3 regions of the Caballeronia sp. BCC1704 genome follow, and region 3 is predicted to be linked to each of the others. Evidence: predicted binding sites of a transcription regulator. Region 3 holds the regulator's gene; each other region holds the start of a gene.
The links. The regulator LexA, encoded in region 3, represses DNA repair genes until DNA is damaged. The targets are predictions, from matches to a motif close to ACTGTATNNNNATACAGT.
Positions count from the first base shown of each region.

Region 1: a site for LexA is predicted at 8,922-8,939, ahead of HWX53_RS21105 (ATP-dependent helicase). Genes of this name have one in related genera too.
Region 2: a site for LexA is predicted at 8,764-8,781, ahead of dinB (DNA polymerase IV). Genes of this name have one in related genera too.

Region 1 is NZ_CADFFT010000004.1:281,341-291,931, forward strand. It holds gene HWX53_RS21065 (lactate utilization protein B) at 1-990, opposite strand, end outside; gene HWX53_RS21070 ((Fe-S)-binding protein) at 987-1,730, opposite strand; gene HWX53_RS21075 (FadR/GntR family transcriptional regulator) at 1,850-2,620, shown strand; gene HWX53_RS21080 (CreA family protein) at 2,906-3,385, shown strand; gene HWX53_RS21085 (AraC family transcriptional regulator) at 3,539-4,387, shown strand; gene HWX53_RS21090 (AzlC family ABC transporter permease) at 4,849-5,526, shown strand; gene HWX53_RS21095 (AzlD domain-containing protein) at 5,523-5,846, shown strand; gene HWX53_RS21100 (DUF4088 family protein) at 5,988-6,752, shown strand; gene HWX53_RS21105 (ATP-dependent helicase) at 6,765-8,888, opposite strand; gene HWX53_RS21110 (hypothetical protein) at 9,006-9,266, opposite strand; gene HWX53_RS21115 (hypothetical protein) at 9,352-9,753, opposite strand; gene HWX53_RS21120 (RNA-binding S4 domain-containing protein) at 10,041-10,262, shown strand; gene HWX53_RS21125 (MATE family efflux transporter) at 10,424-10,591, shown strand, end outside.
Region 2 is NZ_CADFFT010000002.1:8,727-19,317, forward strand. It holds gene HWX53_RS09830 (nucleobase:cation symporter-2 family protein) at 1-1,000, shown strand, start outside; gene HWX53_RS09835 (alpha/beta hydrolase) at 1,026-1,859, shown strand; gene HWX53_RS09840 (phasin family protein) at 2,001-2,603, shown strand; gene HWX53_RS09845 (exodeoxyribonuclease III) at 2,619-3,419, opposite strand; gene HWX53_RS09850 (ABC transporter permease) at 3,601-4,491, opposite strand; gene HWX53_RS09855 (ABC transporter ATP-binding protein) at 4,488-5,312, opposite strand; gene HWX53_RS09860 (ABC transporter substrate-binding protein) at 5,425-6,444, opposite strand; gene HWX53_RS09865 (TauD/TfdA family dioxygenase) at 6,484-7,374, opposite strand; gene dinB (DNA polymerase IV) at 7,490-8,686, opposite strand; gene HWX53_RS09875 (hypothetical protein) at 8,819-9,184, opposite strand; gene HWX53_RS09880 (MDR family MFS transporter) at 9,426-10,591, shown strand, end outside.
Region 3 is NZ_CADFFT010000001.1:1,698,126-1,708,716, forward strand. It holds gene HWX53_RS07955 (ABC transporter permease) at 1-329, opposite strand, end outside; gene nodI (nodulation factor ABC transporter ATP-binding protein NodI) at 335-1,288, opposite strand; gene HWX53_RS07965 (universal stress protein) at 1,585-2,094, shown strand; gene HWX53_RS07970 (DUF2939 domain-containing protein) at 2,119-2,700, opposite strand; gene HWX53_RS07975 (hypothetical protein) at 2,781-3,116, opposite strand; gene lexA (transcriptional repressor LexA) at 3,257-3,925, opposite strand; gene HWX53_RS07985 (sulfate ABC transporter substrate-binding protein) at 4,174-5,220, shown strand; gene cysT (sulfate ABC transporter permease subunit CysT) at 5,326-6,219, shown strand; gene cysW (sulfate ABC transporter permease subunit CysW) at 6,216-7,118, shown strand; gene HWX53_RS08000 (sulfate ABC transporter ATP-binding protein) at 7,134-8,204, shown strand; gene HWX53_RS08005 (CysB family HTH-type transcriptional regulator) at 8,244-9,170, shown strand; gene HWX53_RS08010 (asparaginase) at 9,204-10,205, shown strand; gene HWX53_RS08015 (2-hydroxy-3-oxopropionate reductase) at 10,369-10,591, opposite strand, start outside.

The DNA.
Region 1 (10,591 bases), on a different contig from region 3:
GCCGTACGACAGCCCGCCGCTTCGCCGATACACCGGACAGGTGTTCATGCACGCGCCGCAGCGGATGCACTTGAGCGAATACCAGAAGTCTTCGAGCGCGAGCCGCTCCGAGCGTCCGTTGTCGACGAGGATGAAGTGCATCTCCGTGCCCGGCCGCGGCGCGCGAAAGTGCGACGTGTACTGCGTGATCGGCGAGCCGAGCGCGCTGCGGGAGAGCATGCGCACGAATACGCCGAGATCGGCGATGGTCGGAATCAGCTTCTCGATGCCGATGGACGCGATATGCAGCGGCGGCACGTTCGCGGAGAGATCCGCGTTGCCTTCGTTCGTGCAGACGACAACCGTGCCCGTCTCCGCGACCGCGAAGTTGCAGCCCGTCATGCCCGCCGTCTTTTCGCGCACGAAGTACGGCCGCGTGTTCATGCGCTGGCTTTCGGCAAGATAGTGGATGTCGCTGTTCTTCGGATCGGTGCCGATGGTCTTGCCGAAGAGTTCCGCCACGTCCGCGCGCAGCTTGTGGACGGCCGGCACGACCATATGGCTCGGATCCTGATGGTCGAGCTGCTGAATGCGCTCGCCCAGATCGGTCTCCATCACCGTGATGCCGCGCGGCTCCAGATAGTCGCGCATGTAGCACTCGTCGGTCAGCATCGACTTGCTTTTGACGAGCGTGGTCATGCCGCGCTCGCTCATCAGCTTGTAGACGAGCGCGTTGTGCTCTTCCGCGTCCGCCGCGAAATGCACGACGACGCCGTTTTTCTCGGCCTGATCCGCGAACTGGGCGAGGTAATCCGCGAGATGGGACAGCGTGTGCTCCTTGATGCCCGATGCCAGATTGCGCAGCGTTTCCCACTCGGGTATGCCGTGCGCCTGCGCGTCGCGCTTCGAACGCAAGTCCCAGAGACGCTTGTCGTGAAACGCCACGTGGTCGGCTTTCTGCAGGAACGCGCCCGCAGCCTTTGCGTGATCGATGCGAACGGTCTTCGTCATGCCCGCGCTCCGTTCAGAACCTGCGCAATGTGGATGAACTTCGCGTCGAGCTTCATGCGCTCGGCGCAGCCCTGCTGATGCATGAGACACGACATGTCGCCCGAGACGATGTACTCCGCGCCCGCGCCGATGTGGTCGCGCACCTTGTCCTGCCCCATGCGCACGGACACGGCCTCTTCGGTGACGGAAAACGTGCCGCCGAAGCCGCAGCATTCATCGGGCCGCGCGGGCGAGACGAACTCGATGCCCTTCACGCGTTCCAGCAAGGCGCGCGGCTTCGAATACGGCGTGCCCGCGACTTCCGAGTTCGACGTCTCGCGCAGATGCCGCACCGCGCTGCAACTGTTGTGCAGGCCGACGCGATGCGGGAACTCGGCCCACGGAAAGTCACGCACCTGCAAGACGTCGTGCAGGAACTCGACGAGTTCATATGTGCTTTTGCGCACCTTCTGGACGGCGCTCGTCTGCTCGATGGCCGTGAAGTGCTCGCGCACGTGATGCGTGCAACTCGCCGACGGGCCGACCACATAGTCGTAGTCCGCGAAGTTGCGGGCAAACACGCGCTCCGCGCCGGCCGCGTCCGCGTGCGCGCCGCTATTGGCCATCGGCTGGCCGCAGCATGTCTGATCCTGCGGATAGTCGACATCGAGGCCGAGCCGCTCCAGCAATTCCAGCGTGGCGATGCCGATCTGCGGATAAAACGCGTCGATGAAACAGGGGACGAAAAGGGCAACTTTCATGGTGATTGCTTGGCGGACAGTCCGCGTTGGTCAGCTTGGTCTGACCAAGACTTTAGGGATGCGGCGCTTTCGTGTCAAACTAGGGTAATCCAAAGCCTCTCGCCGCGTTGCTCCAACCGATGACCTTCCAGCCCGTCCACTCGCACGCCTACGCCCGCGTGCGCCTCTCCGATGTCGTGTCCGGCCAGATTCGTCAACTGATCTCGAACGGCACGCTGCTGCCCGGCCAGCGCCTGCCCGCCGAGCGCGATCTCGCGGAGCAGCTGAACGTGTCGCGGCCGTCGCTGCGCGAGGCACTCATTCGTCTCGAATCGGACGGATTCATTCGCGCGGCGGGGCGCGGCGGCTTTGTCGTATCGGACGTGACGGCGCCGCTCGTGTCGCATCCGCTCGCCGCACTGCTCGAACAGCAGCCCGACGCGAGCGCCGACGTGCTCGAACTGCGTCACGGCTTAGAGACGCTCGCCACGGCCTACGCCGCCGAGCGCGCGACCGACGCCGATCTCGCGCGCATTGCCGCCGCGTTTGATGCGCTGCAATCCGCCGTCGCGCAGAGAAGCACGCGCATCGCGGAAAAAGACGCCGCCTTCCATCTCGCCATCGCCGATGCGACGCACAACATCGCGCTGACGCACGTGATGCACGGCCTGAACGAAGTGATGCGCGAGTCGATGCTCACGTCGCATCGCCTCGTCGATTACGACGACGCCGTGGAAGCCGACCTGCTGGCGCAGCATCGGGCAATGCTCGACGCCATCGTGGCGCGCGATCCGGCCCGCGCGCGCGACTGCGCAGGCGCCCATCTGGACTACGTGCGCGCGCTGTATCGCGACCGGCCGGCGAAGAAATCGCGCGACGGCGTATCTCATGATGGCATGACGAATCCGTAACGCCGCCGTAAGACCCGATAGGACAGCGCCTACACGCATTTCGGACGCGCACCGCTAACGCGGGCCGTCACGGTCCGCGATACTGGAACCGTCGAAAACAAACATGCGCAAGGAGGACGATATGCCTTACCTACTCGGATGGCTGCTCGGTGTGCCGGTCGTGGTGCTGGTGATCCTTTACCTGATCTTCCATTGATGCCGGCGCCGCGGGCAGCAGAAGAATCGAAGAGACCGAAGGGCGTCGTTACAATACGACGCCCTTTTTCTTTTATGCGTGGGATCTCAATGAAGCGCACCGCACCGTTCGTTCTGAGCGCATCGCTCGTGTTTCTTTTCGGCGCGGGCATCGCGCACGCCGAGGAAATCGCGAGCGTCAATACCAACTTCCGCTTCACCGGCTCTGACCGCGTGAGCGTCGAGGCGTACGACGATCCGCTCGTCTCCGGCGTGACCTGCTATGTGTCGCGGGCGCGCACGGGCGGCGTGAAGGGCACGTTAGGCATCGCGGAAGACCCGACCGAGGCGTCCATTGCCTGCCGTCAGGTCGCGCCTATCAAGATCGCGCAGCCGCTCAAGCAGAAGACCGATGTCTTCACGGATCGGATGTCGTTCATCTTCAAGACGCTGCATGTCGTGCGCATCGTCGATACGAAGCGCAACACGCTCGTGTACCTGACGTACAGCGACCGCGTGACGAGCGGCAGCGGGAAAAACAGCGTCACGGCGGTCCCGATGCCAGAAGGCACGACGATACCGGTCAAGTGAGCGAGCCGCGTCGTCGCGGGCCGCACGAGTGCGGCGTTGTCGGCCGCATTCCAATCCAACCGTAGCGGCAGCCAGAATGCACTCGCCGCGCTTTGCGCCGCGCGATGAAGCGGTAGACTGAGCAATTCGCCCTTCGAATCCGCGCATCCACCGATGACCGCCCCACGCTTTCGCAACGCCGCGCGTTACTGGCGCTCGCCGCTCGTGCCGGACGCGGACATGGTCACCGCCGAGTACTACGATCACGCGTTCACGCCGCACTGGCACGACGCGTACACGGTGCCTGTCATCGAAGCGGGCGCGGAGTGTTACGACTATCGCGGCTCGCATCACGTGGCGGAAGCGGGGTCGGTGCCGGTCATCAATCCGGGCGAGCTGCATACCGGCGCGCGCGCCGTCGACGCCGGGTGGCGTTATCGCGTGTTCTATCTGCCGGTGCCGTTCGTGGAAGCGCTCGCGCGTGAGCTGTCGCCGCGCGCGGCTTCGCCGTGGTTCTCGACCGACATCATCCACGACGACGATCTCGCGCGCCGGCTTTTGCGCGCGCATCGGGCGCTGGAAAGCCTGACGAGCGATGCCACAAACGACGCCACCCGCGCCGATCCGCTCGCCGCTGAGACGGCGCTCGTCGATGCCGTGACGACGCTGCTCGCCCGGCATGCGGTGCAACGTCCGTCGTGCGGGCCGCCCGCCGCGGATGCCGCCCGCGTCGCCACGATGAAATCCCGCCTCGCCGACGATCTGCTCGAACCGGTCACGCTCGCCGAACTGGCGCGCGTCGTCGGGCTTTCGACGTTTCACGCGGCGCGGCTTTTCACACGCGAAACGGGCCTCGCGCCGCATGCGTGGCGCAATCAGTTGCGTATCGCGCGGGCGCTGCCGGCGTTGCGCGCGGGGGCGTCGATCGCGGAGGTGGCGGCCGCGAGCGGCTTCACCGATCAGAGCCACTTCACGCGGCATTTCAAGCGGGCGTTCGGGGTCGCGCCGGGGCGCTGGCGGTGATTGGCCGGGAGTGCGGGAGTTGCTCGCCGTGAACGGCGAGAGGCTTCGCCGACCGCGGCTGTTTCACGCGGCACGGCAAGCAGCCGTTCCGCGTTGCGCCGGGGGCGCTGGCGGTGAGTTGCAGGAGGGCGTGAGTCGCGTGCCGTCGGCGGCGAGCGCGACCCGACCGTGACGCCAAAGTCAACACGAACGCCAACACCGACGCCCACCACGCCGATGCACCCTCGTTTCGCACGCACGACGCGTGCAACGGAAACCACTCCGGGATCGCACAGCACCGCAATCTGCATCACGGCCGCGTCCGCCCAAGCAACCGCGCGCGACAACACTGACACCGCAAGAACGTACAAGCTTTCGCATTCACGCCGCCTTATCCTCCGCGAATCAGGAGGACGATCTTGAACGCACCATCCGGCAACGCCTGGCGGGAACTCACCGCCGGCGCTCGCGACACCATTCCGATGATGATCGGCGCCGCGCCCTTCGGCGTGATCTTCGGCACGCTCGTCACGGCTAGTCCGCTCACGCTCTGGCACGGCCAGCTGATGTCGCTCGCGGTCTTCGCGGGCTCGGCGCAGTTCATCGCGGCCGGCATGATCGCGGGACACGCGAGCTTCGCCGTCATCTGGGCGACGACCTTCGTCGTCAATCTGCGCCATGTGCTCTATTCGGCGACGCTCGCGCCCTACGTCGCGCATCTGCCCGCGCGCTGGCGCTGGGCGCTGGCCGGCCTCTTGACCGACGAAGTGTTCGCCGTCGCCTACGCGCACTATCGAGCGCGCGCGCCGGGCGAAACAGGGCCGCACTACTTTCTCGGCTCCGGTCTCGCGATGTATGCGAACTGGCAAGCGTGGACGCTCATCGGGCTCTTCTTCGGCGCAGCGTTTCCGGGGCTCAAGTCGCTCGGGCTCGATTTCGCGATGGTCGCCACGTTCATCGCGATCATCGTTCCGCAACTCGTGGCGCTGCGCTTCATCGCGGCGGCGCTGGCCTCGGGCGTGCTGTCGTTCGCGTGGCAAGGCTGGCCGTACAAGCTCGGGCTGCTCGCGGCCGTGCTCGCCGGCGTCGCCGTGGGCTTGCTGCTGACGCTCATCGAACAGAAACCGCGCATGAAAGACGCCAAGGAGCGCGCGCAATGAACTACGTCATCCTGATTGTCGGCATGGCGCTCGTCACGTATCTGATCCGGGCCGCGGTGTTCGTGCTCGGCGAGCGGCTGTCGTTTGCGCCGGTCGTGCGCACGGCGCTCGGCTTCGTGCCGGTGACGGTGCTCACCGCGATCATCGTGCCGATGACGGTCTCGCCGCACGGCAACGGCGCCGAGCTGACGTGGCGCAATCCGCAACTGATCGCGGCGTTGGCGGCGATCGCCGTCTGCGCGCTGACACGCCGCGCGCTGCTAACGATCGCGGTATCGCTCGGCGTGTTCTTCGTCTGGCAGCTCGTCGTGCTGCGCTGAACACCGAAGCGAGGCGCCTTTCTAGAGCCCTCAAGTTTCCGGCCGCTCCGCCGTTATCTGAAACGAACGGACTCCGCCCGCGCGGCAGGCCGACAGCATTTCCCGCCATCGGGCCAGCCGAGCGCGGAACCGGAAACCGACATGCGTCAAATCACTCTTTCGTTGCGCGATGAAACGATCGCGTCGCTGAATCGCGACTTCGAGGCGTTCCTGCGTCTGTCGCTCAAGCTCGACCCGCAGTTCGTCACGCCGTCGTTCGAGGACTTTTTGCGCGCGAAGCTGCTCGACAACGACACGCCGCTCACCGAGCAGGCCGTGCAGCGCATGCTCACGCACGGCCAGTATGCGTGGGCCAAGCGCGCGCTCGACAAGGAGTTCCCGGATGTCGTCGAAATTCTGATCCGGCAGGCGGCCGAGCATGGCTTCGCGTTCGCGATCCGCTCCGACTGGAGCGCCGAGGATCTGGTGAAAGCGTCGCGCGAATGGGCGACGGCCATCGTCACCGAAGCCAAGGGCGACGCCTCGCAGGTGGACGTGCTCGCCTCGCAGATCAAGTCGGCGGCGGTGGATATCCGCGAAGTCGAGCAGAAGATGCAGACGCCCGCCTGGCGGCTCGCCGATTCGCTGCGCCAGCGCGTCTTCGATGCGAAGATCGCGGTGGAAACGAACGTCGGCTCCACCGCGCGCGAAAAGCTCGGCGAACTGCGCGCGCTGCTGCGGCTGGGCATCTTCTACGGATCGATCCAGAAACAGGAAGCGCAGCAACTGCTGGAATATCTGCGCTCGATGCGGCCGGAGCTTTTCGTCGACGAACCCTACGACGGCTTCACGCGCTTCGCGGCGTGGCTGCGCAGCATTTTCGGCAGCGCGCCGCGCGTGCCGCGCGCCTCACGCGCCCCGCGCTGAACGAGCGCGGCCCTACTCCCACATTCCCTTCAGCCGCGCGGCGATATCGATCTTCGCTTTCGCCGCCGCGGCCAGGCCCGCCGCCGTCGGCGCAGCCGCGACCGGCACCGGCGGCCATGCGCCGGCCTCGAAGTGCTGCATCAGATGCGGCGGAATGAAGCGCGTGCGCTGCGCCCACACGTGGCGATCGCCGAGATTCGTCTGGTTGTGCACGTAGAAACGCTGCGGCGTGACGATGTGCAGATCTTCTTTCGCCCGCGTCATCGCGACATACAGCAGGCGGCGCTCTTCGTCGATTTCCTCGTCGCTGCCCGTGCCCATATCGGACGGAATGCAGCCGTCCACGCCGTTCAGCACGAACACGTTGCGCCACTCCTGCCCCTTCGCCGAGTGGATGGTCGAGAGAATCAGATAGTCCTCGTCGATGAGCGGCACGCCGGACTCGTCGCTCGTCGCGTCGGGCGGATCGAGCGTGAGTTCGGTGAGGAAACGCTCGCGCGTCGGGTACGTGGACGCGATGCTTTCCATCTGCAATACGTCGCCGATGCGGATAGCCGCGTCTTCGTGATTGCGTTCGAGGTGCGGCTCGTACCAGCGGCGGATCATCTCGAATTCGGCGGGCCACGGCGATTCGCGGCCGCACAGCTTGCCCATGAGCGCGACGAAGCGCGGCCAGTCTTCGCTCGCCCGCGCGGGCGCTCCGAACGCGGCGATCGCGGTCGGCGCGCGCTCGGCCTGCGCGACGCTATCGAGTAAGCGCCCCGCAATCGCCGGCCCGATGCCCGGCAGCAGTTGCGCGACGCGAAAGCCCGCGACGCGATCGCGCGGATTCTCGGCCCAGCGCAGCACCGCGAGCACGTCTTTCACGTGCACGGAGTCCAGAAACTTGAGGCCGCCGAACTTCACGAACGGAATGTTGCGCCGCGTGAGCTCGATTTCGAGCGTCGCGCTGTGATGCGCCGCGCGAAAGAGCACCGCCTGCGACTTGAGCTTCATGCCGGCCTCGCGCGCCTCCAGCACCTTTTCGACGACATAACGCGCCTGATCCGCCTCGTCGGCGACCGAAACGACGCGCGGCCTTTGCGCCGATGCCTTGTCGGTCCACAGATCCTTCGTGTACCGCTCAGTGGCAAGCCCGATCACCGCGTTCGACGCTTCGAGAATCGGCTGCGTCGAGCGATAGTTGCGGTCGAGCGTGACGGTCGCGGCGGGCGGGTCGAAGTGCTGCGGGAAGTCGAGGATATTGCGCACCGTCGCGCCGCGAAACGAATAGATGGACTGCGCGTCGTCGCCCACGACGGTGAGGCCGCGTCCGTCCGGTTTCATCGCGAGCAGGATGGTGGCTTGCAGGCGGTTGGTGTCCTGATATTCGTCGACGAGCACGTGATCGAAGCGGCTCGACAAGTCCGCCGCGATGCTCGGCTCGGCGGCGAGGTGCGACCAGTAGAGCAGCAGGTCGTCGTAGTCGAGGACGCTTTGCGCCTGCTTCGCGCTCACGTACGCGGCGAAGAGGCGCTTCAGGTCCGCTTCCCACTCGCGGCACCACGGATACGCCTGGTCCAGCACGGTGGCGAGCGACGCGCCCGTGTTGACGACGCGCGAGTAGATGGCGAAGCACGTCGATTTGGCGGGAAACCGCTTCTCTTTCGACGAGAGCCCGAGCTCGTGGCGCACGAGGTTCATCAGGTCGGCGGAGTCTTCACGGTCGTTGATGGTGAACGACGGCGCGAGGCCGACGAGATCGGCGTAATCGCGAAGCAGCCGCGCGCCGATGCCGTGAAACGTGCCGGACCACGTGAGCCCCTGCGCGATAGCGCTCTTGCTGCCGAGCGCGTTCGTCGCGATGCGCGTCACGCGCCGCGTCATTTCGAGCGCCGCGCGGCGCGAAAAGGTCAGCAGCAGAATCCGATGCGGATCCGCGCCCTTCACCAGCAGATGCGCGACGCGATGCGCGAGCGTGTTGGTCTTGCCCGAGCCCGCGCCCGCGATGACGAGCAACGGACCGCCGCAGCGCCCCGGCGCGTCGACACCGAATTCGACCGCCCGGCGCTGCGCATCGTTGAGCTTGGCAAGATAAGCGGCGACGTTCTCAGAGGAGGCGTCGGCGGTGGCGGTGTCGTCCGGAAGGGTCAGCACAGAGAAATGCGGGCGTCGAAAGAAGTGACGCACACTGTATATCCATACAACCCGCGCACGCAAGTCTTTGCCGCGGCACGTGTTTCCTTCGACGGGCCGCGGCTCTACAAGACGCGCTTAATCGGCCTTCTTGGCATCCTTCAGATTGGCTTTTGCGGCGGCTTCATTCGCCTCCGATTGCGCTTCGGTCTTCTTCTTGTCCGCCTTCGCCTGCGCGACGGCGGATTCCTTGTCCGCTTCGGCCTGCTTCTTCGCGGCCTTCTTGTCGGCGTGGGTCGGCGCGTCGCTCGTCGATTGCGCGAAAGCCGGTGCCGCGCTCACGCTCGTCAGTGCGCCCGCGATGAGCGCAGCCAGCAATGTATGGGTGCGTCGATTCATGGCGTCCTCCGTGTGGTCGTTAGTGTGGTCGTTGTGTTCCCGCCGCGAAGCGAGAGTCAGCCAGGCTTCGCGGCGTCCTGCGCGATCAGTGCTGCTCGCCTTCATCCTTCGGCGTGCGGTCGGTCGCGGCGTTCAGGTCGTCCTTCGCGGCGGCCTTGTCGGCCTTGCGATTGATCTTCGCGTTGCGGACTTCCTCCTTGTACTGCTGCTTGGCCTGCTTGTCGGCAGCCTTCATCTCCGCCTTCGACGCCTTCTTGGACGCGCGATATTCCGCGTTGGCCTGCGCGTCGGCGTTGCGCTTCTGCACGAGCGGATCGGTCGGTGCCGGGGCGACCACGTTTTGCGGCGGCGGCGACACTTGCTGCTGAGCCTGCATCGGCGCCTGACCGGGAGCGGAGTCGGCCGGCTGGGCGGTTTGCGCCTGCGCGCCGGTGGCAGCCATCGCGGCGAAAGCGGCGCCGATCATCAGAATTCGAGCCTTAGTCATGAGCTTGTCCTCTCTGGGTGTGTCCGCCAAACGCGTTCGACAACTCGGAACGCGATGACGCGACTTGTCGTTTAGAAGATGACCGAAGCTGCATCGATCAAACCTACAGACCGGCCGGACGACGCGCGAGTTTCCCGAAACGAGTCATTGTTACCGGCGGTTTCACTTCGCTACATCTGCTTAATCCGGCGAAACGAACGGTCGATCGTGTACGAGCACGCGCTATGCCCGGAAGATGCTCCGCGCTGGTTTATCATCCAAGTCTTCTTGCATTCCGAACGCCCGCCATGCCGCAGCTTCAATTCACCCTCACGGGCGATTACGTCGAACTCCACAACCTGCTCAAGCTGATGGGACTCGCCGACAGCGGCGGCTCGGCGAAGGCGCGCGTCGCGATGGGCGATGTCACCGTCGACGGCAAAGTGGAACTGCGCAAGACGTGCAAGATCCGCGCGGGTCAGGTCGTGATGCTCGACGGCCAGAAGATCCGAGTGCGCGCGCCCGACTGATGCCGCTTGCGCCCATGCGCCCGCCGCTTGCGAAAAGACGACCATAACGGGGCGCGTCATCGACATGCCGCGCGCGAGGCAATAAGCTAGTCGTCTTTCGTTCAGGTTTCAGCGCACGACACGGACGCGTCCACGCGCCCTTGCGCTCCTTTCTCTCGATCATGCAATCGCACACCAGCCGCGCGACCCGCGCGCATTCGGGACACGTCAGTCTGTCTCGCCATGCCGTCGATACCGCGCGCCTCGCCGCGCCGCTCGCCATCGCGCAACTGTCGCAAATGGCGATGGGCGTGACGGACACGATTCTGCTCGGCTCGCTCGGTCCCGAC
Region 2 (10,591 bases), on a different contig from region 3:
GATGCGGTTCTTCCCGCCTATCGTGACCGGCACCATCATCCTGACCATCGGCATGACGCTATTTCCCGTCGCGATCAACTGGGCAGGCGGCGGACATGGCGCGCCGCATTTCGGCGAACCGAGGAACCTGATGATCGCAAGCATCGTGCTGCTCGCCATTCTGCTCATCAACAAGTATCTGAAGGGCTTTGTCGCCAACATCTCGGTGCTGCTCGGCATGGCGATCGGCTTTCTCGTCGCGTTGCCGATGGGCCTCGTGAACTTCTCGGGCGTCGGGCGTGCCGCGTGGTTCGCGCCGGTGCGGCCGTTCGCGTTCGGCTTGCCGACCTTCGACATCGCGGCGATCGCGTCGTTGTGCCTCGTGATGATCGTCATCATGGTCGAATCGCTCGGCATGTTCCTCGCTCTCGGCGATCTCGCGATGCGTCCCGTCACGCGCGCCGATGCCACGCGCGGCCTTCGCACGGACGGACTCGGCACTGTGATCGGCGGCGTGTTCAACACGTTTCCGCATTCGTCGTTTTCGCAGAATATCGGGCTCGTCGGCATTACCGGCGTGAAAAGCCGCTGGGTCGTCGCGGTATCGGGCGTTATCCTGATGCTGCTCGGGCTATTGCCGAAGCTCTCCAATCTGATTGCGTCGATACCGGTCGTCGTATTGGGCGGCGCGGGCATCGCGATGTTCGGCATGGTCGCGGTCACCGGCGTCAAGATCCTCAGCAAAGTGGATTATGAAAACAAGAACAACCTGCTCATCATTGCCATCAGTCTCGGCGTCGGCGTCATCCCGCTCGCGGCGCCGACGTTCTTCGCGCAAATGCCCGCGTGGGCCGGCCCGCTCACGCATAGCGGCATCACGCTTGCCGCGATCTTCGCGATCTGTTTGAACGCGCTGTTCAATCGCAGACAATCTGCGGACACCGTGCAGCGCGACATTGCGGCGGACATGCCGCTGAGTTTGCGGCAAAGCGATGAACCCCGCATGCGCCCGCGCGAATGACAAACCAATTGCATTGCAGCGACTCATGATCGAAGCACTATGCGTTCTACTGGCGGCCGTTGCTTTGGCGTATCTCTTTGCGCTCGCCGCGCTGTATTGGCTGCAAGGGCGGCTCGTGTATCCGTTGGAACAGATTCAGGCTTTCGTCGATGCGACGCTCGAAGAGAGCACCGAAGTCATCACGCTGCAAACGCAAGACGGCCTCGTGCTGAAGGCGCGTTATTGCGCGCCGCCCGACGCGCACGCGCCGACGGTGCTGCTATTTCACGGCAACGGAGAAGACCTGACGCAACGCGCGCACATTGCGCTCGAAATGATCGAAGCCGGCTACGGCGTGTTGCTCGCCGAATATCGCGGCTATGGCGGCAATCCCGGCAAGCCGCACGAGGCCGGGCTTTATGCCGACGCGCGCGCCGCTTACGCCTTCGCTCGCGCGCGTTCCCCATCTATCGTGCTGCACGGCTATTCGCTGGGATCTGGCGTAGCCGTGCAGCTCGCGGGCGAAGCGAGCGTGACCGCGCTCATACTGGAAGCGCCTTTCACCAGCATCGTGGATGTGGCGGCCGCGCGCTTTCGCTTCTTTCCGGTCCGGGCGCTCGCACGCGACCGCTATGACAACCTCTCGAAGATCGCTTCGATACGCGCGCCTATCCTCATCTACGGCGGAACGCGGGACTTCGTTGTGCCGCCTGTTCACTTTCAGCGTCTTTTCGAAGCGGCACGAGGCGACAAACATCTGGCGATGATCGAGGACGCCGACCATCTCGATGCATGGCGCAACGGCGGGCGAGCACACGTCATGCAGTTTCTGGCCTCTCTGAGCGCGCGCGAACGGCAGAAAACCTCCGACGCAACGTGACCGGTCGTGCTTGAAAAAATCGGGCCTCGGACGGGAACCGGCTAGCATGGGCTTCGTCAGAATCAACTCACAAGGCGCGGCTGTCCCGCCCCGCATTCGTTATTTACCGATTGATATTCGGCTTAAGGAAAGGAGCGGTCAATGTTTCAGTATCCCAATCTCATCGCTTATCAGATGCCGTCGATCGCACGCGCCAATCTTCTGGCGTTTCTCAACGCGAGCGAGCGGTTCGCGAACGGCCTGCATGCGCTGACAGAACTGAATGTTCAGACGGTGCGCACGGTCATCGAGGAAAGCAATTCACTGCTGCGCACTGGCGACGAGACGAGCCCCGGCGAAGTGTTGAGCTGGCAGTCGGTGATGCTCGCGCAGTTGCCGCAGAAGGCGGCTTCGTATGGACAGCATGTGCTGTCGATCATCACGTCGACCGAAGCGGACATTCTCGGCGAAGTGCGCAGCCAGTACGAGCGCAACGGCATCACGCTGAAGGGCCTGTTCGATAGCGGCGCGCAAGCGGCGCAAGAAACGACGGAATCGACGAGCCTCGTCGTGACCAATCTCACGGAAACGACGAGCGAAGCAGCGGCGAACACGTCGGGCGTAATCCTCGATGCAAGCGGCGAGATCGCAAACGAAGCGGCCAGCGAGTCCGCCGACGAAACGAAGCAACTGGTTCTGCCCGCGGAAGAAGCGCAGAGCGCGCCGGGGAAGCCGCCGCGTTCGTCGTCGCGTCGTCAAGGCTAACCACCCGAGGCGGTCTTACTCGGCCGCCTTCTTCTTCGCACGCGGCTCCTTCAATACGACCCATGCGGGCGCATGGTCGCTCGCGTGCGGCTCGCCGCGCACCCACGTGTCGACGCCTGCATCCTGAAGCCGGGGCGCAAGATCCTTGCTGAGCAAGATGTGATCGATGCGCAGCCCCGAGTTCGTCTGCCAGTGCTGGCGGAAGTAATCCCAGAAGGTATAGATGCGCTCATCGGGATGCTTCTTGCGCAGCGCATCCGTCCAGCCCTGCGCGAGCAGCTTCGCGAAAGCCGCGCGGCTTTCCGGCTGAAGCAAGGCATCCTTGAGCCATGAGCGCGTGTTGTAGATGTCTTCGTCGGTCGGCACGACGTTATAGTCGCCCGCCAGTACCACCGGATGCCCGCTTTCGAAAAGCGTCTTGGCGTGCGCGTTGAAGCGCTCCATCCATGCGAGCTTGTAGTCGAACTTCGGGCCCGGCTGCGGGTTGCCGTTGGGAAGATAAAGACAGCCGATCAGGATGCCATGCACCGCCGCTTCGATATAACGGCTGTGCGTGTCGTCTTCGTTGCCGGGCAGGCCGCGACGGCTCAGAACCGGCTCGGCGTCCCTCGCCAGTATCGCCACGCCGTTCCACGATGCCTGTCCGTGCCACACCGCGCCATAACCGGCAGCCTGTATGGCGGAAATGGGGAACTGCGCGTCGGTCGCCTTGAGTTCCTGCAAGCAGACGACATCCGGCGCTTCGCGTTCGAGCCAAGCGAGCAAGGCATCGAGACGCGAGCGTATGCCGTTGATGTTGAAGGTCGCGATTTTCATCCAGCGGTCTCCATCGGTCATGGCGTCATATCGCCGTCGATCGTACACGCATCGCACGATGCGTGCCGCCACGGTTGACCTTGGAGGATTGGAAGAAAATCAAGTCGATTCGGGCATTCGCAAGTTCTTCTCGATGCCCGAGTCTTCAGTGTGTGCCGCGCCGCATTCAGCCCATTGCAATCTACGACTGAACGCCCCAGCGCCGCACGGTCACGCGTTCGATGGTATCGAAGACGAGATGTTCGACCGCCAACCCGATCACGATGACCGCTGCCAGCCCGGCGAACACGCGGTCCGTATAGAGTTCGTTGCGGTTCTGGAAGATGTACCAGCCCAGTCCGCCCCTGCCCGAACTCGCGCCGAACACGAGTTCCGCTGCGATCAAGGTGCGCCACGCGAACGCCCAGCCCACTCGCAAGCCGGCGAGAATGGACGGCAACGCGGCGGGCACGAGAATCAGCACGACGTGCCGCAGGCCCGTAAGCCCGTAATTGCGGCCGGTCATTCGCAAGGTCGACGGAACGGCCTGGAATCCCGCGTACGTGTTGAGCGCGAGCGGCCACAGCACCGAGTGCACGAGCACGAAAAGAAGACTGCCGGTGCCGAGCCCGAACCACAACAACGCGAGCGGCAGCAACGCAATGGAGGGCAAGGGATTGAACATGGCGGTGAGCATCGAAAGAATGTCACGGCCGATGCGGGTCGATACCGCCAACGATGTCAACACGAACGCGAGCGCCGCGCCGAGCAGATAACCGCGCAGCAGCACGGACAGGGAGATCGCGGTCTTGGCGATCAACTCACCGGAAACAATGCCCTGCGCAAACGCAACGCACGTCGCGCTGAAGGTCGGCAAGAGCAGGTCGTTATCGACCACGCGCGCGACGCATTCCCATAACGCCATGAGCACGAGCGCGATCAGCAACTTACGCAGCCACGCGCGGTCGAAAAGACGCGTCGAAAGCGGCAAGGTCGCGTCGCGCTGCGTCACATCGGCTGCGGGCGAAAGTGTCGACGGATGCCGTTCAAACTCGGGCCGCACCGGCGGTTCGATCAAATGCGGCGTGCTCATTGCGCGATCTCCTCTTCGAACAACAGACGATGGATACGCGCGACGCTCTGTTGAAAGTCGCCTCGGCCCACGCTCTCCTGCGAATACTGATGACTGTTCAATTCGGCGCGCACGCGGCCAGGATGCGGTGTCAACAGCAGAATCCGGTTACCGACGATCAGCGCCTCTTCAATGGAGTGCGTCACGAACAACAACGTGAAGCGTTCATCGCTCCACAGCCGCAGCAGTTCTTCCTGCATGCGGCGGCGCGTGAGCGCATCGAGCGCGGCGAACGGCTCGTCCATGAGAAGCACGCGCGGTTGCATCGCAAGCGCTCGCGCAATCGCGACACGCTGCTTCATTCCGCCGGACAGCGTATGCGGATAAGCGTCGGCCACATGCGCAAGGCCGACCTTGTCGAGATAGTGAAGCGCCCGTTCACGGGCTTCTGCGCGGCCCAGCTTGCGCGCGACACGCAACGGAAAAGCCACGTTTTGCAGGACCGTCTTCCAGGGCGGAAGCTGGTCGAACTCCTGGAACACGACAATGCGGTCCACGCCCGGTCCGCGCACGCGCTCGCCGTCGATTTCGATGCTGCCCGCCACCGGCTGAATGAACCCGGCCACTGCCTTCAGCAAGGTGGACTTGCCGCAACCCGACGGTCCCAGCAGCACGAAGCGGTCGGCGCCATAGACGTCGAAACTCACGTCATGCGTCGCGCGCACGAGACGCTCCGGGGTGCGGTATTCCAGCGAGACATTACGCGCGCTCAACAGCTTGGTGGTCGATAGAACGGCCTTGTTGCTCTCGACCGGATACAGCACATGAGGATTGGCAGCCATGATCGCAGTGCAAAAACGCAAACCATCAAGATACCGGCGCGCGTTTCGGAGCCTAACCAATGAATGCGCATATTCAATGCACGATCGCGGATAAGGCGCTCGCTCGAATCGATCAACTTCCGTCGCGCGTGGCGGGGTCGCTAAAGAAGTAGTCTTGCCACGACTTCGGTTCATTCTTGATGACGCCCACGCGATGCATGAACTGCGCGAGCGCGAAGGTGTTCTGTGGCGCGATCTTGAACTGCACCGAAGGGTCCGTGATGATCTTGACGAGCAAGGCGCGGTCAATCTTGGCCTGATTCACGCGCAGATAGATGTCCGCTGCTTCGTTCGGATGCTGCGTCACGAAGCGCGCGGCATCGGCTAAACCATCGACGAAGGCGCGATACGTCTTGGGATTCGCGTTGCGGAACTTCTCGGTCGCATAGAGCACCGTCGCGGAACTGGGTCCGCCGAGGACGTCGTAGGAACTGAGAACGATGTGCGCCTTCGGGTTGCCCGCCAACTCCTGCTGCTGAAACGGCGGGTTGCCGAAATGCGCGTTTATTTCCGTGCCGCCCGCGATGATCGCGGCGGCTGCATCCGGGTGCGGCACCGCTTGCGTCAGCTTGTCGAGGCGATCGAACTCTTTGTCGCCCCACTGCTTCGCGGCGGCATATTGCAGAATGCGCGACTGCACCGACACGCCCACGGCAGGCAACGCAATACGGTCCTTGTCCGTGAAATCGGCGATGGTCTTCACGCGCGGATCATTCGATACGAGGTAATAAGGCAGATTGCCGAGCGAAGCGACGCCCTTTACGTTCTGGCGCCCGTGCGTGCGGTCCCAGATGGTCAAGAGCGGACCGACGCCTGCCGCTGCAATATCCACGGACCCGGACAGCAGCGCGTCGTTGATGCTCGCGCCGCCGGAGAGCTTCGCCCAATCCACCTTGATATCGATGCCCTGCTTCTTGCCTTCCTGCTCGATAAACTTCTGGTCGCGCGCCACGTTCAGGAGCAAATAGACGACGCCATATTGCTCCGCAATGCGCAGCGTGCCTTCCGCGAAGGCGCTGCAAGTGCCACCGAGCGAAAGCGCCAACGCGCAGACAAAGGCGCGCAACGCGCCCTTCCCTTTTCGAGAATGCATCGAAAAACCCCGTGTTTGTAGGACTATTTGTGGTTCGGCTCAGAAAGGCGCATCGCCTTCGATGGTGGTCCGATACAGCTTGCGGCGCTGATCGTCCGGCGTGCCCGCGGCCAGATGCATGACCGAGCGGTTGTCCCAGAACACCATGTCATGGTCGCGCCAAACATGCCGATAGACGAATTCGGGTCGCACGCTGTGCGCGAAGATCTCGTCGAGCAATGCGCGGCTTTCATCTTCCGGCATATCGACGATGCGCGTGGTGAAGTGCTCGCTCACGAAGAGCGCCTGACGACCCGTCTCCGGATGCGTGCGCACGATGGGATGCACGACCGGCTTCACCTGCGCGATCTGCTCGGGTGTGAGATTCGGACGCCACGGACTACGCCTTTGCAGCTCCGCATATTTCGCGAGATAGGTGTGCTCCGCGAAGCGCCCCTCGACCGCGTTCTTCAGATGCGCGGGCAACGTCTCCCACGCGAGATGCTGATTCGCAAACAGCGTGTCGCCGCCTGTCGATGGGAGCTCTTGCGCATGAAGCATCGAGCCGAGGCTCGGCTTCTCTTTGTATGAGAGATCCGAATGCCAGAAGTGGCCGGCGTCGCCGAGTCCAATAGGCTTGCCGTTCTCGATGATGTTCGACACCACGAGCACTTCGGGATAGCCGGCCAGTCCGAACTGGTGCAAGACGTGAATCTGCAATGGACCGAACCGCTTGCTGAAGGCGACCTGCTGCGCGGGCGTGATGCGCTGTTCGCGGAACACGAGCACGTGATAGTCGAGGTGAGCGCGATGAATGCGCGCGAAATCCTCAGCGGACAAGGGCTGCGACAGGTCGAGCCCGATGACCTCTGCGCCCAGCGGGCCGTCGAACGGACGAATGACGATATGTTGCTCGACGGCCTCGGCAGCGTCGTGAGTCGGCGAAAGAATGGTCACGGTGTAGTGAAAAGCGGCGGACAGACGAATAATCTACGCCCGGCGCGCTCGCGCGGCAACGAACGATGCGCGATTTGATTATCTGGCGTGATGCTAAGACCGGGAGAGGTCAGTCTTCGATCGCATCGAAAGGCAATTCGACCTGTACCGGCGCGACGGAAACGCCGGCTTCGTCAGCGGACTCCAGCGCGCTCACGCGCACGCCGAGCAGTCGCAGTCTTTTGTCGAGCACGATTCGTTTGAGGCACTCGGTCGCTGCGCGACGAATTTCGGATGCGTCGGCCGTGGCGACCGAAATCGTCAAGTCGCGCGTGACGGTGCGAAAGTCGTCGAAACGCAGCTTGATGCCGACGGTGCGCCCCACGTAACCTTTGCGCGCGAGATCGTCCGCCACGCGCTTGCAAAGGCCCGTGAATTCCGCCGAAAGCGTGGCGCGGTCGTGCTTAGGATGCAGGTCGCGCTCGAACGTGGTCTCGCGGCTCATGGACTTGGGCGTGGAACTCACGACGACAGGCCGCTCGTCCTGCCCTTGCGCGATGCGCGCGAGCCATGCCGCATAAGTCGGACCGAAGTGCGATTGCAGAAGGCCGAGGTCGGCGGCCGCGATATCGCCCACGGTCACGATGCCGAGCGCGGCGAGCTTGTCATTTGCCTTGGGCCCGATGCCGTTCACCTTGCGCGCGGCCAGCGGCCAGATGCGCGTGGGCAGGTCGTTCATCGTAAGAATGGTGAGACCGTCGGGCTTGTCCAGTTCCGAGCCGATCTTCGCGAGCAGCTTGTTCGGCGCGATGCAAATGGAACACGTAAGGCCGGTCGCTTCGCGCACCGCGTCTTTCATGCGCTGACCAATGTCCGCGGAATCGCCGGGCATGTCGGTGACGTCGATATAAATCTCGTCGATGCCGCGGTTCTCGATCTGCGTGGTGAATCCGGCAATCGCCGCTTTGAAGAGGCGCGAGTAATGCCGGTAAGACTCGAAATCCGTCGGAAGAAGAATGGCGTCGGGCGCGAGCTGGGCCGCTTTCATCATGCCCATTGCGGAGAAGACGCCGAACTTGCGGGCTTCGTACGTGGAGGTCGTCACCACGCCGCGGCCCGCGTAGTCGCGCAATCGCTTGAAACGGCGCGTGCCGTCCGCCAGCGTCTCGGGCGCGGCATTTCGGCCGCCACCGACCACCACCGGCTCGCCGCGCAGTTCCGGATAGCGCAGCAGCTCGACCGACGCGAAAAACGCATCCATGTCGAGGTGCGCGATACGGCGCGGCGGCGTCTCTGAGGCGAACGAGGAAGGCAGTGAGGCGTCCATCGACGGCGAAAGGCGAGCGCAAAAGCAAGAGCAAGAGCAAGAGCAAGAGCGCTTAGGGCCGAAGTCGAAAATGGCTTACTGTACATTCATACAGTGATTTTCGCCAGCGGCCTCTCAGTGACGCTTCAGCGGCTACTCTGCCGCGCGCTTTTCCGCAAGGGCGCGGCGGCAGTCGTCGAAGACCTGCCGGACCACATCCGACTGATAGTTGAGGTCTTCGCTGTCGAGAATCTCCTCGACGGCATCGCGCGCCCAGTCGGCCTCGAGTATCGCGCAATGACGCGCGGCCAGATCGCGCGCGATGGCGGCAAGTTTCGCGACCGTCAGCCAGTCCGCGAGCCGTTCATGCCTGTCGAGCCACTTGTGCGCGGCCTGCACGTGGAAAGCCGCCGCCGGCCAGTCTCCGTTCAGGTAGAACGCGCCCAGACTGCCGCATGTCAGCCAGCAGAGCAATTCGACGCGGTCCCGGGCACTCAGGGTACGAGGCACATCGTTCATGGCGGCGCTCACGAAGGACGTTTCGACGAGAGGTACGTCAGCGAATACGCTGCGTTCCGTATGAATTCCGTATGAAACAAGATAGCACGGGATGGTGCGGCGCGGCAGTGGCTTGCAAGAAAGGCATCGTGTGCTGACGAACGCATGAATCGCGGCTAAGAATTCCCTGCCTCGCGACGAAGGAGCATGTCAAAGGCGGTAAGTTAGACCGCGCCAGCAGTGCGTGGCGCGCCGGGATACCATGACGAGTCGAACCGCGCGTGCCCGCCGCGGATCGCGTCCTCTTTCATCAGATCCCGACCGCATGCCCCAACACAAGCAGACCGTCCGTCCCCTCGTCATTGCCGCAGTGATGGCCTCGATGGCCATGGTGGCGATCGAAGCCACCATCGTTTCGACTGCCATGCCGCAGATCGCCACGCAGCTCGGCGGCCTCAATCTGTATAGCTGGGTCTTCTCGTCGTTCCTGCTGACGCAGACCGCGCTTACCGTCGTATTCGGCAAGCTCGCGGATCTTTACGGCCGCAAGCCCGCGATACTCGCCGGCATTGCCATCTTTCTCGTCGGGTCGATACTCGCGGGCTTCGCGTGGTCGATGCCCGCCATGATCGTCTTCCGCCTGATACAAGGCGTCGGCGCCGGGGCCATTCTGCCGGTTGCGCTGACGGTGGTCGGCGACCTTTACCCGGCACGGGAACGCGGTAAGGTGCAGGGCTACCTCGCCAGCGTATGGGCCGTGTCTGCCGTGCTCGGGCCGATGGTCGGCGGCTTGCTCATCCGGCATCTTTCGTGGAGCTGGATTTTCTGGATCAACCTGCCGATCGGCGCGCTCGCCGCGCTGCTATTCGTGCTCTTTCTGCACGAGGAGAAGCGCCACGAACGTCCGGCAATCGACCTTGCAGGCGCGTTCCTCTTCACGGCCGCCGTCGCTTCGCTGATGATGGCGCTCACCGATGTCAGCACCGCAAGCAGCGCGCGCGTCGGCGTGGAAGTCGCGATATGCATCGTGGCGAGCGTGCTCTTCGTCATGCAGGAAAAGCGCGCCGCCGATCCGATGATCTCGTTCGGCTTATGGGCGCATCGCCCGATCGCGGCGGGCAACGCCGCGACGCTGCTCGCGGGCATGGCGTTGATGGGCCTGACCACGTTCCTGCCGATGTACGTGCAGGGCGTCATGCATCGCTCGCCGGTCGAAGCGGGCCTCACGCTCACGATGATGATGATCGGCTGGCCCAGCGGCGCCACCTTCACGTCACGCACCTTCAGCCGGATCGGGTTGCGCCGCTTACTGATCGGTGGGACCGTGTTCATTCCGCTCGGCGCGATTCCGTTCGTGCTTCTCACGCCGCAGTCGAGTCCGGTGTGGGCCGGCGTCGGCTCCGCGGTGATGGGCTTCGGCATGGGCAT
Region 3 (10,591 bases):
CCGGAGTACATCGCCTCGAAGCTCGCGGACATCATCACGCTGGAGGCCACCGTGCCCGCGGCGAGAAACGCAATATACGACACGCCCTCGACATGACCGACCATCAGCCCGAGACCGAGTCCGAGGCCGAACAGATAGATCATCGGGTCGGCGAGGTTGCCGATCATCGAGGCGACCGCGAGCTTTTTCCAGACGAGGTAATTGCGTCGCCAGACCGACATCCAATGTGTTGCATTCGCGGGCAGGGCGTTGGTGAGCGGCGCGGCGTCGCGCGGGTGCGTCTGGTTGGGGTTTTTGCTGGCGACGTGCGGTTGATCGAAGGTTTCCATCGCCATTAATCCACCATTTCACGCCCGGTCAGGCGTAAGAAAACATCTTCCAGATTCGCCGGACGATGCAGATAGCGCACGCCCTCGCGCCCCTTGACGCGCGCGTGAACGGCTTGCGGATCGTCGACGTAGCAAAAAAGCGTCTCGCCGCTCACTTCCATGCGCTCGACGAGCGGTTGCAGTTCGGCGGCCAGCGCCTGCGGGTCGGGGCCGTAGATCTCGATTACGTCCGAGCCGATCACCGACGCGATCAGGTCGCGCGGACGGCCTTCGGCAATCTTGCGGCCTTCTTCGATGACGCAGACGCGGTCGCACAGGCGCTCGGCTTCTTCCATGAAATGCGTCGTGAGCAGCATGGTCTTTCCGCGCGCCAGCAGCGAGCGCAGACGTTCCCAGATGAGATGGCGGGCCTGAGGATCGAGACCGGTGGTCGGTTCGTCCATGATCAGCACGTCGGGATCGTTGACGAGGGCGCGCGCCAAGGTCAGCCGCCGCTTCATGCCGCCGGACAATTCGCCGACGCGCGCATCTGCCTTGTTTTCGAGCCGCGCGAATTCGAGCAGCGACGGCACGAGCGCGTCCATGCGCGCGCCCGCAATGCCGAAGTAGCGGCCGAAGACGACGAGGTTCTCGCGTACGCTGAAGTCGGGATCGAGATTGTCGAACTGCGGCACGACGCCGACGCGTTCGCGGGCGAAACGCGCGCGCGACGGCACCGGTTCGCCGACGAGACGAATGTTTCCGTGATCGGGCGACGTCATGCCGAGCAGCATCCTGAGCGTCGTCGTCTTGCCCGCGCCGTTCGGCCCGAGCAGGCCGAAGCATTCGCCGGGACGCACGTCGAACGAGAGGCCGTCGACGACGTTTTTCGCGCCGTAGCTTTTTATGACTTCGCTGAATTCGATGGCGGGCGCGACGGCCGCTTCGGGGGCGTGCTCGCGCGTGGTGCGCTGTGTCATGCGTTTTGTGCCGGGGAAAGTTCAGCGAGCTAGTGTAATCGAATGCACCGGGGCGGCGCTTGCGCGGGCAGAAGCGGTGCGCCTGGCGAGTCGTGCGTGCATGCCGAAAGCCGCGAAGCCTTGTGCGACGGGCTTCGTCGCAATCTGGCACGCGGCCAGCTTGTCATGAGTCCAACGTGGCGCGGATTCGGCGCGCTATTGCGTGAAGTTAGCGTTTTCCATCGTTGCCACGTCCGGCGCGGCACAGGATCATGAAGTTACGCCGCAGTCAATCCGCGATGCGGCAGGGAGGCATCATGACAAGCTATAGAAAGATTCTGCTGTGCTACGACGGCTCCAGAGAGGGCCGCAAAGCGCTGCGCCAGGGCGCGAACCTCGCGCTCGACCTCAACGCGGAGACGCACGTGCTCGCGGTGGTGGACATGCGGTCGAGCATCGCGCAGAGCGCCGGATTGCTGACCGATATGGCCTGCGGGCGCTTCGAAGACGCGGCGCGCGATATCTTGCAGGAAGGCGTCGAGTGGCTGCGCGAACGTGGCCTGTCGGCGCAGGGGCATTTCGCGTTCGGCCATCCGATCGACGAAATCGCGGCGCTGGCCGACAGCCTCAAGGTCGATCTCGTCGTCGTCGGGCACCGCTGCCGGAGCGGACTCGCTCGTTGGTGGATGGGCGCGGGCAACACGCCTTTGCTGGATCGCGTGTCGTGTAGCATTCTCGTTGCCGTCTGTCAGGCAGGCGAATCAGCGGAAGCGGAAGATGCCGCTGCGTATGCCGCGAAGCCTGCAAAGGCCGAAGCGGGCGCGTGAGCGTGGATGGCTGGTGATCGCACGTCAGCCGTTGAGATCGACGGCGACGAGCTTCCATGACACCAGGCCGCTGCGGTGAAAGATGGCGGAATAGCGGGCGTCGCCTGCGCCGTGCTGGTACGTCACGACGAACGTGTTGATGCCGCGATAGCCGGCCGTCGTCTGCGGCGGTTGCGGAGCCGGATTGGATGGGCTCACGGACGCCGACGCATTTGCATCGGCTTTGCCGGCTGAGGGAGGACGTTCGCCGGGATTGCCGCGCGGCGGTATGCCGTTCAAGATGGCGGCGACTCCGTCCGGCGTCGCGTATGAATCCACGAGCGGGCCGACCAGCGCCGCGCCGATCATCGCGCCGATGATCGCGAGCGGGTTGCCGCTCTTCTGCACATCGATGCGCCGCGTGAGCAGCGCGGCGATCTGATCCTTCAAGCTCGCGCGCAACGCGGGGAAATCGACGTATTGGTTGACCGTTTGGGCGTCTCGCGCGTCGGCGGCGCGCTTGACGCGGTCCAGCACGATATACGGCGACGCGTAGACGAAGCCGAGCGCCGCGACGAGCAATAGGGCGGCGAGCGTGGCGACAATGAAACGAGCGGTGCGGGACATGCGACAGTCAAGCCTCTAGCGAAGGTCAATGCCGGATTGACCACGCCGCCGCACGACAGATTCCCCAACTCGCCGCCACTTCACGCCACCGTTCCGCCCGTCAGACCGGCGCGCTCTTCGTCGATGCAGCGGTCGATCATGCGCGACACTTCGCTGATCTTGCCGACGAGGATCAGCCGCGACTCGCTTCGGTACACGCGCACGGGAGTACTTCGCGGCGGCTCCGCGTGGACCGTCTGCGTCAGCGACACGCGCGCAAACGCTGGCTGACGAGACGGCAGCGCGGGCATGGAATCGAAGAGATCCGGTGCAGCTTCAGCTCGCGAAGGCGCCGCGGCGCCGCAAGGAATCAACGCACGCAGATGACGCAGACGGCCGAACTGGCGAAAGGGCAGCAAACGGGCAAAACGTTCCATCATGACTCTCCAGACGATAGGACGCACCGCGGCATGCCGCGAGCGGCTGCCGTCCGTGCTTGATGTACTCGAAACGCGCCGCGTCGTGCGTGGCGTGAAGAGGCGGGCAGCGATGCTTGAACGGGCGCTGCCGCCGCTGACTAGAACTCGCCCGAGCGGATCAGGCCCACTGCAATGCCTTCCAGCGCGAAGTCTCCGCTGCCCGACCGCACGAAAATGTTCTCGTAGTCCGGGTTCTCCGCGATGAGCTCGACGCCGTCGGGGCGGCGCTTCCAACGCTTGACCGTGACGTCGTCGCCGAGCCGCGCAACGACGATTTGTCCGTCCTTCGCCTCGGTGCGCTTCTGAACGGCGAGCAGGTCGCCGTCCAGAATGCCGGCGTCGCGCATCGACAAGCCGCGCACCTTCAGCAGGTAGTCCGGCTTGCTGGAAAAGAGCGCGGGGTCGCACGCGTAGTGCTGCGAAATATGCTCCTGCGCGAGGATAGGACTGCCCGCCGCCACCCGGCCTACGAGCGGCAACGAGAGCTGCATGATGCTCGCGTGCGGCAAGGTGAACTGGTGCGGAACGTCTTCCGAACGGCCAGCGTCCCCGATCAGCCGGATGCCGCGCGACGAACCCGCCGCCAGTTCGATGACGCCCTTGCGCGCCAGTGCCCGCAGATGCTCTTCCGCAGAGTTAGCGGAGCTGAAGCCAAGCTCAGCGGCAATCTCCGCGCGGGTCGGCGGAAAGCCGGTGCGCTCGATTGCACGCTGGAGCAGTTCGAAGACCTGCTGCTGACGCGCGGTAAGTTTTGAGGTTCTGGTCACTGGCTCGGGCCTCTCGTGCACTGTATGGATCAACAGATGACTGTATTTTTATACAGTATTCGGCGCTTTTCAAGCATTACTTTAAGTTCGGCTCGAAACCGCAACACGCTCCGACGTTCGGCCACGCACAAACGCCGGGGACCCGCTTTAGCAGCTTTGGATATAAAAGACTGAAAAACGATTATTTCTGTTCATATAGGCCCGCCGATAGACTGATTCCGTCAATTGGATAAGACGGAGAACGGGGAATGCAAAGCACGAAAGCGGGATTGGGGACCAGGGCACGCAAAGCGCTGACCGCGCTGGCGCTGACGGCGGCGGGCATCGGCGCGATGGTCGCGGCGAGCACGCAAGCCCACGCGCAGACGTCGTTTCTAAATGTGTCGTACGACCCGACGCGCGAGCTATATCAGGACTTCAATCAGGCATTCGCCAAGAAGTGGAAAGCCGAAACAGGCGAGACCGTCACGTTCAAGCAATCGCACGGCGGCTCAGGCGGACAGGCGCGCGCGGTCATCGACGGCCTGCAGGCGGACGTCGTCACGCTCGCGCTCGCCTACGACATCGACGCGCTCGCGGGCAAGGGACTCGTCGCCGCGGACTGGCAGAAGCGGCTGCCGGATAACGCCTCGCCGTACACGTCGACGATCGTGTTCCTCGTGCGCAAGGGCAACTCGAAGCACATCAAGGACTGGGACGACCTCACTAAGCCCGGCGTCTCCATCGTCACGCCGAACCCGAAAACGTCGGGCGGGGCGCGCTGGAACTATCTCGCCGCCTGGGCCTACGCGCAGCACAAGCCGGGCGGCAACGAGCAAACCGCGAAGGACTTCGTCGCGAAGCTGTACAAGAACGCGGGCGTGCTGGACTCCGGCGCGCGCGGCGCGACGACGAGCTTCGTGCAGCGCGGCCAGGGCGACGTGCTGATCGCGTGGGAGAACGAGGCATTTCTGTCGCTGAAGGAGTTCGGTCCGAAGAAGTTCGAGATCGTGGTGCCTTCGGTGAGCATTCTGGCCGAGCCGCCGGTCGCGGTGGTGGACAAGGTCGTCGACAAGCACGGCACGCGCAAGCTCGCCGAGGCGTATCTGAAGTATCTGTATAGCGACGAAGGCCAGCAGATCGCGGCGCGCAACTTCTATCGTCCGCGCTCGGACAAGGTGCCGGCCGACCTCACGAAGCAGTTCCCGAAGATCAAGCTCTACACCATCGACGACACCTTCGGCGGCTGGACCAAGGCGCAGAAGACGCATTTCGCTGATGGCGGCGTGTTCGACTCCATCTATCAGCCGCAGTAAGCGCAAAACGTAAGCAAACCGAAGCGGCGCGCCATGACGCCGCCGGTCACACAAGCATTCGATGACACGCGCTCCCCGGCGCACTGGAACAGGACGAAAGCAAGGATGACGACTTTCACTTTGCGCAAGCCGAGCGCGCTACCGGGCTTCGGCCTGACGCTCGGCATCACGCTCGCGTATCTGAGCCTCGTGGTGTTGATACCGCTCGCCGCCACGTTCGCGAAGACGGCGACGCTCGACTGGGCGCAGTTCGTCCGCGCGGTGACATCGCCGCGCGTGCTGGCGTCGTATCGGCTGACCTTCGGCGCGGCGCTCGGCGGAGCGCTCATCAACGCGGTGTTCGGCTTTCTCGTCGCGTGGGTGCTCGTGCGCTACACGTTTCCGATGAAGCGCATCGTGGATGCCATCGTCGATTTGCCGTTCGCGCTGCCGACTTCCGTCGCGGGCATCTCGCTCGCGGCCGTGTATGCGGGCAACGGCTGGATCGGGCAGTATCTCGCGCCGCTCGGCGTCAAGGTCGCGTTCACGCCGCTCGGCGTGCTGGTCGCGCTGACGTTCATCGGCTTGCCGTTTGTCGTGCGTACCGTGCAGCCGGTGCTGGAGGACTTCGAGCGCGAGCAGGAAGAAGCCGCCGCGTGCCTCGGCGCGACGCGCTGGCTGACGTTTCGCCGCGTCGTCTTGCCGTCGCTTTTCCCGGCGCTGCTGACGGGCTTCGCGCTGGCGTTCGCGCGCGCGCTCGGCGAATACGGCTCGGTGATTTTCATCGCTGGCAACGTGCCGATGAAGTCGGAAATCACGTCGCTTCTCATCATCACGAAGCTCGAACAATACGACTATGCGGGCGCCACCGCGCTCGCCGTCGTCATGTTGTGCGTGTCGTTCCTGATGCTTCTCCTCATCAACACGCTGCAATGGTTCCTGCAACGGCGCACGAGCCGCACGGGCGCGATCCCTGCGCACGCCGCGCATGCCGGGTCCGCTCAAGGGAGCCACGCATGAGCACGCCCGATACCAAAGCCATCGCGATGAACACCGCTGCGCCGCGCGATGCCCGCACGCTCGATCCCGTCACCGAATCGCGCGCGGTGCGCTGGCTGCTCACGGGCATCGCGCTGCTGTTCCTCGCGCTCTTTCTCGTGGTGCCGCTCGTCGCCGTGTTCGCGCAAGCGTTCGCGAAGGGCATCGACTATTACTTCGAGTCGCTCAAAGACCCGGACGCGTGGTCCGCCATCAAGCTCACGTTGACGACGGCGGCGATTGCGGTGCCGCTCAACGTCGTGTTCGGCCTCGCGGCATCGTGGGCGATCGCGAAGTTCGACTTTCGCGGCAAGGCGCTCTTGACCACGCTCATCGACTTGCCGTTCTCGGTTTCGCCCGTCATTTCCGGCCTGATCTACGTGCTGATGTTCGGCGCGCAGGGCTGGTTCGGTCCGTGGCTCGCGGCGCACGACGTGCAGATCATCTTCGCGGTGCCGGGCATCGTGCTCGCGACGATCTTCGTGACCTTTCCGTTCGTCGCGCGCGAACTGATTCCGCTGATGCAGGCGCAAGGCAACGACGAGGAAGAAGCCGCGCATGTGCTGGGCGCTTCGGGCTGGCAGATTTTTCGCCGCGTGACGCTGCCGAACGTGAAGTGGGGCCTGCTGTATGGCGTGATTCTCTGCAATGCACGCGCGATGGGCGAGTTCGGCGCGGTTTCGGTGGTATCGGGCCACATTCGCGGACAGACGGACACCATGCCGCTGCACGTCGAGATCCTCTATAACGAATACAACTTCTCGGCCGCATTCGCCGTCGCCTCGCTGCTCGCGTTGCTTGCGCTCGTGACGCTCGGACTCAAGCTCGTCGCGGAACGCCGCATGTCGCAATCGCTCGCCGATGCAGGCGCCAAGAACTAAGGCAAAGGACACATCATGAGCATCATCGTTCGCAATCTGCAAAAGCGCTTCGGCGATTTCACCGCGCTCGACAACGTCACGCTCGACTTTCCCGCAGGCGAGCTCGTCGCGCTACTCGGGCCGTCGGGATGCGGCAAGACCACGCTGCTGCGCGTGATCGCAGGCCTCGAATATGCCGATGCCGGTCAGGTCGTGCTTAACGGCGAAGACGTCGCGCAGGTGGGCGCGCGCGACCGGCAAGTGGGCTTCGTCTTCCAGCATTACGCGCTCTTCCGGCACATGACGGTATTCGAAAACGTGGCGTTCGGTCTGCGCGTGAAGCCGCGCCGCGAGCGTCCGTCGGAAGCCGTGATCCGCGAGAAAGTGCACGAATTGCTGAAGCTCGTGCAACTGGACTGGCTCGCGCAGCGGTTTCCTTCGGAGCTCTCGGGCGGGCAGCGGCAACGCATCGCGCTTGCTCGCGCGCTCGCTGTCGAACCGAAAGTGCTGCTGCTCGACGAGCCGTTCGGCGCGCTGGATGCGAAGGTGCGCAAGGAGCTGCGAAGCTGGCTGCGCCGCCTGCACGACGATCTGCATATCTCCACGCTCTTCGTCACGCACGATCAGGAAGAGGCGCTCGAAGTGGCGGATCGCATCGTCGTGATGAATCATGGCCGCGTGGAGCAGGTCGGCAGCCCGCAGGATGTGTACGATCATCCGCAGACATCGTTCGTGTATGAGTTTCTAGGCGCGGCGAATCGCCTTCAGGGTCATGTCGATGCGGGCGGCTTCGTCGCGGATGGCGCGGCGCAAGCCATCGCCGCGCAAGCGCACTTCAGCGGACGCGCGCTCGCTTACGTCCGGCCGCACGACCTCGCGCTGTACCGCGCCGACGATGCCGCGGGTCTCGCGCATCGCGACGGTATCGTGGTCGGCGTGCGGCGCGTGGTGACGCTCGGCGGCTCGGTGCGTGTTGAACTCGAAGGCGACGCGGGCGGCGTGCTCGAAGCGGAACTGGATCGGGAAGCGTGGCGCGCGCTGAAGCTCGATATCGGCGATGGCGTGCGCGCCGTGCCGCGCGCGCTGCGCGTCTTTCCGGCGCAGTGAGACATCCATAAAACGGCAGCAAGACAAGAGAGGCGAACCATGAACTTCCAGCAACTGCGCTTCGTGCGCGAGGCCGTGCGTCAGAACATGAATCTGACGGAAGTCGCGAACGTGCTGTACACGTCGCAGTCGGGCGTGTCCAAGCAGATCAAGGATCTCGAAGACGAACTGGGCGTCGATATCTTCATCCGGCGCGGCAAGCGGCTCACGGGGCTGACCGAGCCGGGCAAGCAGGTGCATCAGCTGATCGAACGCATGTTGCTCGATGCGGAGAACCTGCGGCGCGTGGCGCGCCAGTTTGCGGATCAGGACAACGGGCATCTCGTGGTCGCCACGACGCACACGCAGGCCCGCTACGCGCTGCCTAAAGTGATCCGTCAGTTCACCGAAGTATTTCCGAAAGTGCATCTGGCGCTGCGGCAGGGCAGTCCGCAACAGATCGCGCAGATGATCGTGAACGGCGAGGCGGATATCGGCATCTCGACCGAGGCACTGGACCGCTATCCGGACATCGTCACCTTTCCGTGCTATTCGTGGCATCACACAGTTGTGGTGCCGAAGGATCATCCGCTCGTCGGGCGGAAAGACATCACGCTGGAGCAGATCGCGGAATATCCGATCGTCACTTACGATCAGGATTTCACGGGGCGTTCGCACGTCGATCAGGCGTTCGCGAGCGCGGGCGCGATGCCCGACATCGTGCTCACCGCCATCGACGCGGACGTGATCAAGACCTATGTGGAACTGGGCATGGGCATCGGCATTGTCGCGGCGATGGCTTATGACGCCAAGCGCGACACCGAACTCGTCGCGCTCGATACGCAGCACTTGTTCGAAGCCAGCACCACGCGCGTGGGCTTGCGCAAGGGCGCGTTCCTGCGCGCGTATGCGTACCGGCTGATCGAAATGTTCGCGCCGCAACTCGACGAAGCGCAGATCGCCGCGCAACTGCGCGAAGCGGCCTGAAACACGCATGCCGGCTGATTTACAATCGCCGGCATGAACACACAGACTCTCCCCCGGATCGCCGTCCTTGCAACGGGCGGCACGATTGCCGGACAGGCCGGAAATGCCGCGTCCACGGCCGGTTATAAGGCAGGCGTCGTAGGCGTCGACAAGCTGCTCGACGCCGTGCCTGCGCTCGCTTGCGTCGCGCGAATTCATGCCGAGCAGATCGCGAGCATCGACAGCAAGGACATGAGCCTTGCGCTCTGGACGACGCTCGCCGCGCGCATCAATGAACTCGCCGCGCAGGACGATATCGACGGCATCGTCATCACGCATGGCACCGACACGCTCGAAGAAACGGCGTATCTGTTGCACTTGACCGTGAAGACTTCGAAGCCTGTTGTGCTGACGGCCGCGATGCGGCCATCGACCGCGCTATCCGCCGATGGCCCGCTCAATCTGCTCAATGCGGTGACAGTCGCGGCGTCGAAGCATGCCGCAGGGCAGGGCGTGCTCGTCGCGTTTAACAACCAGATTCACAGCGCCCGCGATGTGACGAAGACGAGCACCTATGCCGTCGATGCCTTTCGCTCGCCCGAAACCGGCGTGCTCGGTTTCGTGCAGGACGGCCGCGTGGAATCCCAGCGTACGGTGACGAAGCCGCATACGACGGCAAGCGAATTCACCGTGCCGGAGGACTGGCCGATGGTCGACATCGTCGGGAGCTATGCGGGCGTTTCGCGCGTCGCGATCGATGCACTCGTCGCGGCGGGCGTGAAGGGAATCGTCGTCGCGGGAACCGGCAACGGTTCGATGCACGAGAGCATCGCAGAAGCCGTGAGCGATGCGGTGAAGGCGGGCGTCGCGGTCGTGCGGGCATCGCGCGTCGGCTCGGGACATGTGATGCGCAATGGCGCAGCCAGCGACGATGCGCTCGGCACGGTCAGCGCGGGAACGCTGAATCCCTACAAGGCGCGCGTGCTGTTGCTGCTGGTGCTATCGGCCGGCATGAAGGACGCCGCGGCGCTGCAACGCCTCTTCGATACTTACTGAACGCAATCCGACGCGGACACCCGACGGCAAACCGTCTGACCGACCAAGGCTAACCCGGCGCGCCGCCGGATGCCGCTCTCGGACCCCACTTGCCGCCCTCAGCCCAGAGCGGCATTTGTCCCGCGTGCCCATACGCGGGACGCCCCACGGTTCAGGCGCGAGCCTACGCAGCGGCCTTCGCTTGCTGCGGTTCTTCCGCTACCTGAAAGTTCGACATTATTTCGAGCGCGCGCACGAGCGCCGAGTGATCCCACGCTTTGCCGCCATTGGCTGCGCACACGCTGAACAACTGCTGTGCGCTCGCGGTGTGAGGCAGCGCGAGGCCCATCTTGCGCGCGCCGTCGAGCGCGAGGTTCAGGTCCTTCTGATGCAGTTCGATCCTGAAG